One region of the Lactobacillus helsingborgensis genome, then DNA from elsewhere that is predicted to be linked to it. Evidence: riboswitches for the same ligand, from Rfam matches in the RefSeq annotation. Region 1 holds a riboswitch; the other holds the start of a gene.

Region 1 (7,441 bases):
CGTCGTGGTGCTATTTACCAAGGTGAAGTTTCAAATCTTTAATTAAGTTCATTTGTCAAAATAGCCAGTGGTTGTCACTGGCTATTTTGTTTTGAGTTAAATACACTAGGCAATGATACAATAGATATTACTAGTAAAGTCAAATGACTATTAGAGCTAAATACTTTGAAAATGATATACTTGTTTAAAGATCCCAATTTTAGATTTAGGAGAGAAAATTATGCTTGGCACCATCGCAGCTGGTAAAATTATTGATCAAAATGAAAATTCTTTTTTCGTGCAAATTGATGGTATTACTTATGAATTAAAAAGAAAAGAAATCACGCAGGAAGAAAAGCCTAAACTGGGGGATGAAATCAAGGGCTTTTTATACGACGATAAACAACATAATCGTGAAATGACCCAATTCCTGCCGTTTGCTCAAAAAGACCAATATGGTTGGAGTAAGGTCACAGCAGTTAAATATGACCTCGGAGTTTTCGTGGATATTGGCTTGCCGGATAAAGATGTTGTAATATCTCTTGATGATTTACCTTTTAATAAAGATCGGTGGCCTCGCCCAGATGACCAGCTTTTAGTTCATTTAGAAACAGATGAAAAGGATCGTATTTGGGCAAAGCTGGCTGATGAAAATATCTTTGAACAGCTTGCTGCTCATTTTCCAGATGACATGAAAAACAAAGATGTTTTTGGAACGGTCTATTCTGCACGTGAAGTAGGAGCTTTTGTGATTACAAAAGAATATTATCTTGGTTTTGTTCATCCTTCAGAAATGGCTCGTCCCCTGCGCTTAGGTGAACAGTTCAAAGGTCGGGTAGTTGGTATCAGTCAGTATGGTAGGTTAAACTTAAGCAGTTTACCTCGTGCTTTTGAAGAAATTGATGATGATGCCCAAATGGTTTTAATGAGTTTGCGGCGTAAAAGCGACAAAATGTTGCCTTTTTACGATAAATCAGATGCTCAAGATATTAAAAATTATTTTGGCATTTCCAAATCTGCTTTTAAGCGTGCATTGGGACATTTGCTCAAAAATAATTATATTGTTGAAGACAAGGATGCAGGTACAATTACTTTAATTAATGATCCTGAAGATGTAGCAAAATGAACAATTTAACAGAACAAGTTGAAGATTATTTAAGATACAGCCAAATTGAGCGCGGTTTAAGCGCGAACACCATTACATCTTACAGGCAAGACTTAACTGCTTTTATCAATTTTTTAAAAAAAGAGCATTTAAAGACTTGGCCAACTAAAGCTCTTGACATTGATGCCTTTTTGGCTCAACAGCGTGATTTAAATAAAGCCACCAGTTCAATTAGTCGGTTAATTTCTAGTCTGCGTAAATTTTATCAGTGGCTGGTAAGGCAAAACATTCAAAAAATCAATCCCATGCTGGAAATAGATTCTCCCAAAAAAAGGCGCTCTTTACCTGTAGCTCTCACAGTAGATGAAATCAATCATTTGCTTGATCAACCTAATACCAATAAGAAACTGGGTTTGCGTGATCGGGCGTTACTTGAAACTTTATATGCAACTGGAATTAGGGTGAGTGAATTAATCAACCTCAAGTTTAACGATCTACATGAAGAACTAAAGTTGATCAAAGTTTTCGGTAAGGGATCAAAGGAACGGTTAATTCCAATAAGCGAAGTAGCTTTGTCCTGGATAGATAGTTATAAGGAAAAAGTACGGGATCCGTTAATATTAAAAGTAGGCCAAAACTGTGACTTTATTTTTCTTAATAGTCGCGGTACCGCTTTAACAAGGCAGGCAGTCTGGCAAATTATTAAAAAATATTGTAATATGGCTGGTATTCAAAAAAATGTTACCCCTCATACTTTAAGGCATACTTTTGCTACGCATTTACTAGAAAATGGAGCGGACTTGCGTGTAGTTCAAGAAATTTTAGGTCATTCAGACATTAGTACCACCCAAATTTACACCAATTTGTCGCAGAAGCATATTTTACAGGTGTACGCAAAAACTCATCCCCGGACATAGGTGATTAAATGTTAATTGAATGTAAAAATGATAAAGAAAAAGTAGCAATGGGCTTGTTGTCATATTTACCTGATTTTAAAAACCTTGCTAACCTTAAAGATGAAATTCATTTAAACAAGAATAGCAATGAATTTCATCTATACCTTTATCGTGCTCAGGATCCCAATTTTGTGGGCGTAATCGGAACCCAAGCGAATAAGCAATTTGTAGTTATCCGCTATCTTTCGTTTGCTCCTGATTATCGTAAGGAAAAGTATGTGGCACAAGCAGTCAATGAATTGGCCCAGGCTAATCCGCAAAAAATTATTACTGCTGTTCCTGAATATATTGAACTGATTAAATATCTTAAAAAGGACACGAGATAATGAGTGAAAACCTAACTTTGGAATTACCTAATTTTGAAGGCCCTTTGGACTTATTGCTGCACCTAATCAAAGTCCAAAAAATTGATATTTATGATATTCCGATTGCTCAAATTACCAGTCAATATTTGGCCTATTTGCAAGAAATGCAACAATTAAATCTCAAAATAGCAGGAGAATACTTTGTGATGTCTTCAATGCTTTTGCGCATTAAATCTCAATCATTATTACCGCATAATGATTTTGCAGATGAAAACGAAGAACAGGAAGATCCGCGGGATGAATTAGTGCAGCAACTAGTAACCTACTCAGTATTTAAAAAGGTTTCAGCTTATTTTAGAAAAAGAAACGAAGAAGTTCCAATTACTGCTGCTAAGGAAGAAAGTGTTCCCCAAAATAAAAAGATTCAGCCTTTACCAAAAGGGCAGATCACAGCTACGGAATTAACCAATACTTTTATAGTAATTTTGCAACGAATGAAAATTAGGCAGCCTGATATCGTTTCGGTTAATGTAAACGAAACCTCTGTAGCAGAAATGGCTCATTTTTTACAAAAAAAGTTAGCTAAACATCAGACCGTCAGTTTTTTTTCGTGTTGTAAGGAAATGAGAACCTTATCCGATGTGATTGGCTTATTTTTAGCATTACTTGAACTATGTAAGAAACAACAAGTAAAAGTGCTACAAAAAAGGACTTTTGGCGATCTTTGTTTAGAAAGAATTGATTGTGATGACAAGTAAAATAGCGCAGTTAGAAGCACTATTATATGTAGCTGGTGATGCTGGTATTACAGATGTAAATTTATGTGAACTTTTGCAAATTACCAAGCCTGCTTTGCGTGAACTGACCAAAGAATTACAAAAAAAGCTGCTGGAAAATGCTGATTCAGGTCTTCAAGTACAGCATATTAATAACAACTATAAATTAACTACTCGTCCCGAAATGAGTATGATCATTGAGCACTTTTTTCAAAAAGATTTAACAAAAAGCTTGAGTCAATCTGCACTTGAAATATTGTCGATTATTGCTTACAAGCAGCCTATAACCAGAATAGAAATTGATGAAATTAGAGGCGTTAATTCCTCTGGTGCGCTGCAAACATTAATCTGGCGCGGGTTAGTTAAAATAGATGGTAAAAAAGAAGCTCCCGGCCACCCAAACTTATATGTGACCAGTGACTACTTTTTACAATATTTTGGTTATCACAGTCTGGCCGACTTGCCCTTAATTGAAGACTTTGAGGATGAAAGTGTAAACGCTGAAGGCGAAATAGATTTATTTGCGGCCAAGGGACAGGCTGATAAAAATATTGCAAAAACTCAAAAAGGAGAAAAATAATGGTTTTAGAACGGTTGCAAAAAGTAATTGCGGAAGCTGGGATTGCTTCACGCCGCAAGGCCGAAAAAATGATCGTAGAAGGACGAGTGACGGTTGATGGGAAAGTCGTTACTCAGCTAGGAACTAAAGTTAACACTTTTAGCAGCGTTACTGTTGATGGCGAGCCGATTGAGCGTGAAAGTCTACATACTTATTTGTTTTATAAACCACGCGGCGTAGTTTCTACTGCCAGTGACGATAAAGGTAGGAAAACAGTAGTTGATTATTTTAAAAACTTACCGTACCGGCTATATCCAATCGGAAGACTTGACTATGACACTTCAGGGTTGCTGCTGATGACTAATGATGGAGAATTAGCTAACTTGTTAATGCACCCACGTAATAACGTGGCCAAGGTTTATGTGGCAAAAATAACAGGTCAGCTTACGCCTGAAGAAATCGGTCAACTGAAAAATGGTGTCAAAATTGATCGGCATAGATGTGCACCTGCCAAAGTAAAAATCATTAAGACCGATCGCAAAAAGAATAACCAAATTGTGCAGTTAACAATTCATGAAGGACAATATCATCAAGTCAAAAGAATGTTTAAGTCTGTAAACCATCAAGTTAAAAAATTAGCCCGTGAAAAATATGCTTTTCTAACTCTTGATTCTTTAGTTTCTGGCACATATAGAGAATTAACTCATGAAGAAGTTGACAGATTAAAGGACGTAGATTAACATATATGTGGAAATTAAAAATAAGTTTGTTGTCTTCATGGCAGGGTGAAAATCCCGACCGGTGGTGTAAGTCCACGACCCACGATAGTGGTGGAATCTAATGAGATACCGATAGTTAAAGTCTAGATGAAAGAAGACAGACTAAACTAAAAGCCAAGATCTATAGCTTACTTTTACATGGTCTGTTGCTAGGAGCAACAGACCATGTATTTTTTTGGAGGTAAGAATCTTGCATAAAAAGAAATCTAGTAATTTAGCTAACATAGTAGCCTATACTTTAATTGGAACGATTGCATATATATTAATGCTGCTTGAATTTCCGCTACTGACTAGTTTTTTAAAATTTGATTTTTCAGACGTGGTCATTACAATTGGTACATTTTTGTTTGGACCTGGACCTGGTGCGTTCATTGCATTTGTGCGGATGTTAATCAATTTAATTTATAAGGGCTTTGCTTTACCAAGTATAGTTGGACAAACTGCAGCTTTTCTTGCTTCGCTTTCTTTTGCTTTGCCATTTTATTATTTAACTAAAAATATTAGTAAAGATGAAAAGAATTTCTCGAAAAAATTTTTACAACCAATAGTAGGAATTGTTCTGGGAATTGTGGCGATGACTATAGTTTTATCCGTACTCAATGCTCTAGTGTTAACACCTTTTTATGCGGTAACTACAGTTCCTAACTTACCGGCAATCCATGGCTATACTGGTTTGCTTGCCTTTACAGAAAAGGTTTATTTAGGTCAATTGTTACATATTCCTTCTATGAGTGCTTATATTTTTGGCATTATTGTGCCATTTAATCTGTTAAAAGGAACCATTAATGGTGTAGTTGTTTACTTATTATTTGAAACAGTTTTACGAACATTTAAGCCTTTTGTACGCAGAAACTTTAATTTAAAAAATTAATATAGTGAAAAACCAAAATCAGTCTATTAAATGACTGATTTTTTTGTCCACTTAAATAGCAAATATGCTAAAATTAAGCAGGTTAGGTAAGGAGGTTTTCACGATGAATCATAATCAAGAGGGTCCATATCATCATTATGAACGTCCTCAGGAATCAAGGGTCAGGACATATAAGTCTGTATCAAAAGGCTGGCTTGCCCTAATAGTTTTGTTGGTTGTTGTTTTAGTAGCTCTTGTTCCTGTAGTTCATCATTTGGCTGGAAATAATAATTCTGCCAGCAAAGTTGTTGAAGTACGTAAAACAAGTAAAAAAACAATTAAGCATACCAAAGCTAAAAACTTGCCTGCTAAAAATAAAAAAGTTATAAATAAAAGTAAAACTAAGACTAAAACTGAGACAAAGTCAAAGAAAAAATCTCAGACTAAGCCTCAAAAGAAACGTGCAGTTGTAAAACAATACGTTGTAAAAAGTGGTGATTCGTTAACAAGTATTGCCAACCGATTTAATATGTCTGTAGGCTATTTAGCACAGTTAAATCAACTTGATCCCTATAGTCAAGTTGATATAGGACAAACATTAAAGATTAGACAATAATAATATAGAAAGGAATAGGGACTAATAGTCAATAGTCCCTTTTTTATTGGAATGCAAGTAGCAATTGATGGTCCAGCATCTGCTGGTAAAAGTACAGTAGCAAAAATTATCGCTCAAAAGTTAAATTTCACTTATATTGATACGGGGGCAATGTACCGCGCATCTACGTGGTTGGCGCGGGAACACAAACTTAGTTATGGTGATGAAAAGGGCATATTGGCTGCTATTGATCAGGAAAATATTGAACTGAAGTCTGTTGCGGGTCAACAAAAGGTTTTTGTGGGTACAAAAGATATTTCACAAGAAATTCGCACGCCAGATATTTCAGCTCATGTTTCTCAAGTATCAGCTCTTGCTGGGGTAAGGGAAAAGATGGTCAAATTACAAAGGCAGATGGCTGGCAAAATGAATGTGGTGATGGACGGGCGTGATATTGGTACCACTGTTTTACCAAATGCTGCTGTAAAAATCTTTTTGATTGCTTCTGCTCATTCCCGTGCTGAAAGAAGAATGAAGGACTTTAAAGAGAGAGGCATTAAAGTAGATCAATCACTTGCAGAAATTGAACATGATATTGCGGAAAGGGATTATAAAGATTCTCATCGTAAAATCTCACCATTAAAAAAAGCACAGGACGCTATCGAAATTGACACGACTGCAATGACGATTGAGCAAGTTGTTAATGCAATTTTATTTGAAATTAAAAAAAGTCAAAAAAAACTATAAAAAAGGGGATAAAACAGTAGAAAAATCTCTAACTTTCATTTAAAATTAGAGTATGATATTGGGAGGTAAATAATGTCAGAAAACAGTAATCAATTTTTAGATGCATTAAAGCAAATGCAAGGAGTTGAGGTCGGAGATATCGTAGATGTTGAAGTATTAGACGTTGAAGAAGGTCAAATTGATGTTGGTGTCGTAAATGCCGGCGTTGAAGGTGTGATTCCTCGTCGTGAATACACTTCAGATCGCAATGTTGACCTACGTGAAGCCGTTAAGCCAGGCGACAAGTTCAAAGCTTTGGTTTTGAGAAAAGCTGGCGGTGACAAAGAAAACGGAGAATTCTTCTTCTCAGTTACCCGCTTAAAGGAAAGAGAAGCTTACGATGAATTACAAAAGGACTTCGAAGAAGGTAAGACTATCGAAGGTACTGTAACTTCATCTGTACGTGGTGGTTTGTTAGTTGATGTTGGCACAAGAGGTTTCTTGCCAGCTTCACTGATTTCTAACCGTTACGTTTCAGATCTTAAGCCTTTCATTGGCAAGACCATGAAGCTTAAGATTACCGAAATTGATCCAAGTAAGAATCGCTTAATTCTTTCTCACAAGGACTTAATTGAAGAAGAACGTGAAGAAGCTTTTGATAAGGTAGCATCTCAATTAGTTGTTGGTGATGTTGTTGAAGGCAAAGTTTCTCGTTTAACTAATTTCGGAGCTTTTGTTGATGTTGGTGGTGTTGACGGTTTAGTCCACATATCCGAGATTTCATATAAGCATGTTGATAAGCCAAGCGATG
Region 2 (7,441 bases), 570 kb from region 1:
ATTACATCCTTGAAACATACTATTCATAGTTGTAACTTGAGAGGTGTCAAAGCTAGAAATGTTTAGGTCTTTTAGCTTTGTACATTTCATGAACATAAATGACATATCCGTAACTTTACTAGTATTAAAGTTAGAAAGATCAAGTGAGACAAGGCTGGAATCCCAACCGAATACTGAACTCGTATCGCTAGAGTATTTATAATACATACTAAACATTGACGTCATGTTTTCAACATTTTTAGTATCAAAACTGTGTACATCAATGTTAGTCAAACTTGCACAGTGATTAAACATATATGACATGTCTTTAACATTAGTGGTATTGAAGCTAGTAACATTTAATTTTTCAAGACTCTCACACCCTGCAAACATCCATGACATATTTGTGACTTGGGAAGTATTAAAATTCTGCAAATCTAATTCTTTGAGACTTTTGCAACCAGCAAACATATATGACATATCTTTGACTTGGGAAGTATCAAATTTACTTAGGTCAAGATCTTCAAGATTGGTACAGCGGTCAAACATACAATACATATTTTTAACATTTGAGGTATTAAAATGAGAAAGATCTACATGTTTAAGACTACTGCATTGACTAAACCAGGCATACATGGTGGTTGCTTCCGAAGTATCAACGTTTTCTAAACCTTCAATATCAGTTAGGCCTCTAAGACGAATAAAAACTGACTTAACATCGCCGACAACTTTAAAGTAGCCGTCAAAGTTTACCTTTTTTACATGCGTACACTCAGGGTCTGGTCCATCTTGACCTAGAAATCCAGCTACGAGACCAGCATTACTTACAATAGTCGGATTATCCTTATCATGACTACCACTTACAGTTAATATGTGAGTATCACTATCGTAACTTACGTCAGCATTACCCCACTTACCTGTTTTAATAGCTTTTGTACTAATTTTATTTTTATTCTGAGTGATGTCTGTTTCTGGTTGGTCATTACCAGCAGAAGTTTGAGAGTTGGAATCTTTATTGTTGCCCTGCGGTGAGTCTACACTCCCATTTTGAGTTTCATCTGCATTATCTGTAGTACCATTAGCATTTCCTTCTGGTGCAGTGGTATTCGCATTATTAGTAGTAACGACCTGATTATTTACTTGAGATACAGTATTGTTTGCTACTCGAGTTTTAACACGACTATCATTATCATTCTTATTAAAGCTTCGTGCAGTGTCTTGTGTTCCTGAATTGCTATCAGCCTTTACGACATTAGTATTCAAACTCATCAAACCAAGCGCAGCTGCCGTTAAACTGCTAAAAAGCAGTGCTCCAGTCCGCTTATTGTGATCTAATCCTTTATTCATTTCTTACCTCTATCATAAATCGAACTATTTTGTCTAAAAAAGTATGTATACTATCACATCATCAGTATATATATTAAACAATAACAAAGCAAGCTTATTATAAATTATTTTTACTAAAACAATGATAAATAAATTAAAATACTACAGTAAAATTCAAGATATAAAATAACATTAATAGCTTTTATATAATATATAATTGATAATCACATATTTATTAATTAAAAAATAAAACAAGTCGTTTCTGAGAATAGAAACGACTTGTTTTCTAGTCATTATTAACAGTGATTAAATGTAGTAATTATAATTGTTTAATTTGTTCTTCTATATTTAAAACCTCTAACACATCCGTCGCACATTCTGCACCTTTATTGCCTGACTTACCACCGGCACGATCAGTTGCTTGTGCAACTGTATCAGTCATTAACACGCCAAACATCACTGGTACTTTTCCGTTAGCTGATGCTGCTGCCAACTGCGACGTAGTGCCTTCACAAACATAGGTAAAGTGAGCAGTTTCGCCCCGAATTACTGCGCCTAGAGCAATAATACCATCGACTTTACCACTCTTTGCCAAACAGTTAACTGTGCGGGCAACTTCGAAGGCTCCAGGTACTCTCACAATCACAATATTTTCATCTTTCACGCCCGATTTTTTTAATTGTGACACTGCTCCAGAAAGCAAACGATCTGTGACCACACCATTAAACTGAGCAACAACAATCCCAATCTTTTTATCTTGTCCTTGAGCAATGTTTCCGTTAATTTCTTTCATATTAATCCACCTCATTTAAAATATGGTTCATTTCATGTTTTTTAGTTGCCAAATATTTTTTATTTTCTGCAGTCATGCCCACTTCAACTGGAATGCGTTCAGTAACTTTGATGCCATAGTTTTCTAATTGCGCTACTTTATCTGGGTTATTAGTCATTAATTTAACCTCGCTAACGCCCTTTTGTCTTAAAATTTCAGCAGCGACATTGTAGCGGCGAGCATCAACTGGCAGACCAAGATGTTGATTAGCTTCTACTGTATTCATACCCTCATCTTGCAGCTTATAAGCACGTAATTTATTCTCAAGACCAATTCCCCGACCTTCTTGACGCAAGTATAAAACCGCTCCTGAACCATTTTCTTCAATTTTAGTTAATGCTGCGGCAAGTTGAGCGCCACAATCACAACGCTTAGAACCAAACACATCTCCCGTTAAGCATTCACTGTGAAGCCGCAATAAAAGCGGCTCACCTTTTTTAACTTCACCTTTGCTAATTAACAAAGTAGGCTGCTTTTCAGGGTGCTTTGTATCTCTGAAACCTTCAAGCTGAAAATGACCATATTTTGTGGGAAAGTCAACCTTGGTAAAAGACTCAATTCCCAAATCTTTGTTTTCCTGATTTTTACGGTACTCAATTAACTCCTCAATGGTCAAATAAGGTATGCCAAGTCCTTCTGCTAAAGCTTTTAAATCTTTGCGTCTGGCCATTGTTCCGTCTTTTTTAATACATTCACAGATAAAGCCAACAGGAGCAACGCCAGCTAGTCTTGCCAAATCTAAGGCTGCTTCTGTATGACCGGTCCGTTCCAGCACGCCACCTCCTTTAGCTACTAACGGGAAAACATGACCAGGATGATAAAAATCAGCCCATTGACTATTAGGATCAGCTAACTTTTTAATTGTTTTCGCACGATCAAAAGCTGAAATTCCCGTAGTAGTTTCAGTGGAGTCAACACTAAGAGTAAAAGCCGTGCCAAAAGTATCGTTCGAGCCAGTTTCAATTGGTTTTAATTGCAGACGGTCGGCATACGCTTTGCTCATTGGTACGCATAATAATCCCCGAGCCTTAGTAATCATCATATTAACCGCTTGCGGTGTAACCTTCTCTGCTAAGCCAATCATATCCCCTTCAGACTCACGCTGCGGTGAATCAGCCACAATAACTAATCCACCTTTTAGCATATGTTTTAATACCTTTTGCATTTTTTCATTCAATTGTTCTGTCATTTTTTTCTCCATCAAAATTCTTTTTTCCAAGCCTGAATCTGCTTAACTGCGTAGCGACCAATCATATCCACTTCAATATTTGCTTTATCACCGACCTGATAATGTGCAAGCGTAGTATTTTGGATAGTATAAGGAATTAAACTTACGCCAAATTGATCATTCTCTGCCATCGTGACGGTTAAACTGATGCCGTCAATAGCGATCGACCCTTTTTCAACAATAAAGGGAGCATACTTATGTGGTACTGCGAATTCTAATTCTATGGAATTTTCATTTTCGTTTCTTATAACCAGTTCAGCTGTAGTATCAACATGACCCGCAACAATATGACCATCTAGTTTGCCGTTCAGTGCTAGTGCGGGCTCTAAATTTACCAAACTACCTTTTTGTAAATGGCCTAGATTAGTCCTTTTCATCGTTTCCGGCATTACGTCTACCGCAAAGTCATTATCGCTCCAATCGGTAACAGTCAAACAAATACCATTAACGGCAATACTTGCTCCTAAAGGCAAATCTGCTGGCGTTAATGCAGAAGCACAGATGCCCAATCTGGCATGTTGCTCACTAATTTCTAAACGAGTAATGGTGCCTGTTGCCTGAATTATTCCTGTAAACATTCTTTTCTCCTCACGCGTATTCTGATATCTTGATTGAATCTCTTAACATCCAAAAGTTGATAGTCACTTTTTGTTGCTGCAGGCTGACCAAACACAGCTGGTAAACCAGTGCCGCCTAAAACTAAAGGAGCTACGTATGTTACTATCTCGTCCGCCAAACCGGCTGCCACAAATTGAGTCTGTACGTTGCTACCACCTTCAACTAATAGTGACTGAATTTCATGTTCAGCTAAAAATTGCACTATTTTTGTTGGTGTCCAATTAGTTGCAGTATAGCAATGAACGTTTTCAGCTACTTTTTGCGATAAATTGGTTGCACTTAACAGCCAAATTTCACCACGTGTCTTAAATATCTGACTGGAAAAATCAAGCTGATTAGCATCCCTAGTTAAAACAATCTTAATTGGTGGCTGTGGTAAGTTCTTAATTCTAACTGTTAGCAGCGGATTATCAATTCGTAAGGTATTGGCCCCGATTAAAATTGCTTGGTTTTGCAGGCGCAACCTTTGCACATCTATTTGAGCTGCATCCCCAGTCAAAAGCGTTCTCGTTTTACCCGCAGCATTAATTTTGCCGTCAATAGACATTGCATATTTAAGTGTTACAAACGGTCTTTTTTGCCGATAAAAAAAGTTATACGCAACATTTAAATTTTCAGTGCCACCAATGACCTCAGTCTGAACACCATGACTTTCTAAATATTTAATGCCCTTACCTGCTACAATTTGATGAGGATCAACCTGACCGATAACTACTCTTTTAATTCCAGCTGCGGCTACTTTTTTGCAACAAGGAGGCTGTTTGCCATAATGACTGCAGGGCTCTAGCGTGACATACAAGGTTGCTCCCTGAGCCTCTTTGGGGTCAGATAAATGTGCTAACGTGTTTACTTCAGCATGTTCTCTGCCATATTGATGGTGATAGCCCGTTGCTAAAACTTGCTCGTTTTTAACTAAAACCGCACCAACTAATGGATTAGTCCAAGTCATCCCTTCTGCTTTCACAGCTTCTTGGGCTGCCATTTGCATATAATCCTTGTCTTGCACTATCTCACTTCCTAAGCATTAAAAAGCCTCGTTGATTTTATCAACGAGGCTTATTTTTTATTCATCAAATAAGATTTCAGCGAAGTTTAATAACGACGCGAGTTTTCTGTCTAATCTTGTTTGTTCTTCTCCCATCCAGACTATAACTGTCGGTACTAGACTCTCACTAGTTCCACCGCAAAACGCGGGTCACGGACTTCAATTATTAATTGTCACCGTCGGTAAGGAATTGCACCCTGCCCCGAAGAAACCGTATTCAACTATTTCAAGTATAGTATAGTTATACGATATGAGCAATAGCATTTGCTTTGAAAAATTATTACTAAAACAATTTGCCAAATTTCATTGACAGCGTTTTCAAATACTGCTATGCTTACATCGTAATAAAATATAAAACTGAACGAGAAAATTAGAAGGTTCAATTAAACCTGTGCAGAATTCTGCACTTGGGTTTATTTGGACCTTCTTTTTTTGACTTCAATTAGAAAAGGAGATTACAAATGGATAAAGCAAAACGTTTAAATAATATTTTTGGTAAAGATGGCAAAACGATTATTGTCGCTTTAGACGGATTCGGTTTTTCCGCTAATACAGACGGGGTAGATTTTTCAGTCAAAAGCGTTCATCAGTTATTAAAGTATGGGCTTAACTGTGCCTTAGTTACTTACGGGCAAGCTCAATTATTTGCGCAAGATTTAATTGATGTGCCGACAATTTTAAGAGTAGACGGGTCGGTTAATGTTTTTGACAGCAGTGTTCCTGAAACAGCACAATTCTTCGATGTCACTGATGCATTAAAACTAGGAGCAAGCGGCGTTGTCTGCATGACTTTCCCCGGCAGTCAAGGTGATAGAGAAGAATTTTCTCATAAAATGTTAGCGCGGCTCGCAAAACAAGGCGAGGAATGGAACGTGCCAGTGATTGCTGAGACCCTTCCTTGTTCTTACGCCGTTTCTGACCAAGAACCTAACTCAGATAATCCAGACTATATTAAAACGGCAGCAAGATTAGGCGTTGAATACGGTGCCGATGTCATTAAAACCAGATTTACTGGTGATATTGAGACTGACAGAAAAATTGTAGAAAACACCAGACGTCCTGCAGTAGCTTTGGGAGGACCAAAAACTGACAACAAGACCTACTTTGAATACGTCCACAACTTAATGACAGCTGGAGTTTGCGGAATTGCAACTGGAAGAAATATTACCCAAGACCCTAACCCAGTTGGTAAGGTAGCAGCTCTATCTGCAATTGTCCATGATGGCAAAACAGTTGAGGAGGCTCTTCAAATATATTCAACTACCAAATCCTAATTACCACTTAATAATTTTCTTTAATAAAGCCTAGTAATAATTTAATTGGAGGAAATTGAATGCAGAACCAGAAAACAATCATACCCTCAGTTAGAGAGCTAAAACTTTTGCAACTTGCTTGTAAGTCTAAGGCATCAATTATTCTATTGAGTAACACTGATATAGGAAACTTAATTAAGCAAACTTCGTACGTTCATAAATTCAGAAAAAAAGCTTTTGTACATTTGGAATTAATTGCAGGTTTTGCACCAGATGCAAAAGGCTTGCGGTTACTTAAAAACATGTACCAAGTGGATGGTGTTTTTACTACTAATATTCAAGCAGGCAATATTGCAAAGAGTATTGGCCTCAACGTGATCTATCGTTTTTTCTTAATTGACAGTCGTTCTCTTAAAAGAACTGGCGCAATACTTGAAAATAATAAGTTTGATGCTATTGAAGTTTTGCCAGCATGTTCAGCAATAGCTGAATCAGCTGATCTAGCTAAATTAAACATAAGTTCTAAATTATTTGCCGGAGGTTTTATTAAAACTTTAAATATGGTCGATCAGATTTTTAGATTAGGATTTTCTGGCATTACTACTAGTAATAGCAAATTATGGCAATGAAAGAGGTATAAAATGACCAAATATTTAATGGGAATAGATAATGGTGGTACTTCAACTAAGGCAGCTATTTATGATGCTGCCGGTAACGAAATTGCAAAGTCCACAATATATACGGAAATGATAACACCTCATGAATACTGGACTGAAAGGGATATGTCTGAATTAAGAGCAGTAAACTTTCAGGTCATTCATGATGTTTTGCAAAAATCAAAAATTAACCCGAAAGAAATTGCTGGGGTCGGTATGACTGGTCATGGTAATGGCCTTTACTTAATCGGTAAGAATGGTCAGTTTGTGCGCAATGGCATTATTTCTACAGATAATAGGGCTAGTGCTATTGTCGAAAAATGGCTTGCTGATAAAAATTATGAAACAGCTGTCAGACCTAGAACCTACGCCACTATTTGGAGTTCACAACCAGCTGCCCTTTTAAAGTGGCTTGATGAAAATGAACCTGAAGTCTATGACAAAACAGAATATGTCTTCATGATTACCGACTTAGTCAGATATTGGCTAACCGGCAAGGCAGGT

What was found. Region 1 has a riboswitch for FMN ahead of DLD54_RS04220 (ECF transporter S component). Riboswitches for the same ligand answer to the same signal wherever they lie in the genome.
Region 2: another riboswitch for FMN. It lies ahead of ribD (bifunctional diaminohydroxyphosphoribosylaminopyrimidine deaminase/5-amino-6-(5-phosphoribosylamino)uracil reductase RibD); the one in region 1 lies ahead of DLD54_RS04220 (ECF transporter S component).

What each region holds. Positions count from the first base shown of each region.
Region 1 covers NZ_CP029544.1:881,782-889,222, forward strand. Annotated here, with positions in the region: gene pyk (pyruvate kinase) at 1-42, shown strand, start outside; gene DLD54_RS04190 (CvfB family protein) at 221-1,105, shown strand; gene xerD (site-specific tyrosine recombinase XerD) at 1,102-2,001, shown strand; gene DLD54_RS04200 (hypothetical protein) at 2,010-2,366, shown strand; gene DLD54_RS04205 (segregation and condensation protein A) at 2,363-3,103, shown strand; gene scpB (SMC-Scp complex subunit ScpB) at 3,093-3,701, shown strand; gene DLD54_RS04215 (pseudouridine synthase) at 3,701-4,420, shown strand; FMN riboswitch at 4,448-4,562, shown strand; gene DLD54_RS04220 (ECF transporter S component) at 4,650-5,330, shown strand; gene DLD54_RS04225 (LysM peptidoglycan-binding domain-containing protein) at 5,434-5,925, shown strand; gene cmk ((d)CMP kinase) at 5,977-6,651, shown strand; gene rpsA (30S ribosomal protein S1) at 6,724-7,441, shown strand, end outside.
Region 2 covers NZ_CP029544.1:311,153-318,593, reverse strand. Annotated here, with positions in the region: gene DLD54_RS01545 (BspA family leucine-rich repeat surface protein) at 1-1,326, opposite strand, end outside; gene ribH (6,7-dimethyl-8-ribityllumazine synthase) at 1,625-2,098, opposite strand; gene ribA (GTP cyclohydrolase II) at 2,100-3,326, opposite strand; gene DLD54_RS01530 (riboflavin synthase) at 3,338-3,943, opposite strand; gene ribD (bifunctional diaminohydroxyphosphoribosylaminopyrimidine deaminase/5-amino-6-(5-phosphoribosylamino)uracil reductase RibD) at 3,928-4,989, opposite strand; FMN riboswitch at 5,109-5,242, opposite strand; gene DLD54_RS01520 (class I fructose-bisphosphate aldolase) at 5,490-6,302, shown strand; gene DLD54_RS01515 (glycerol-3-phosphate responsive antiterminator) at 6,362-6,910, shown strand; gene DLD54_RS01510 (FGGY-family carbohydrate kinase) at 6,923-7,441, shown strand, end outside.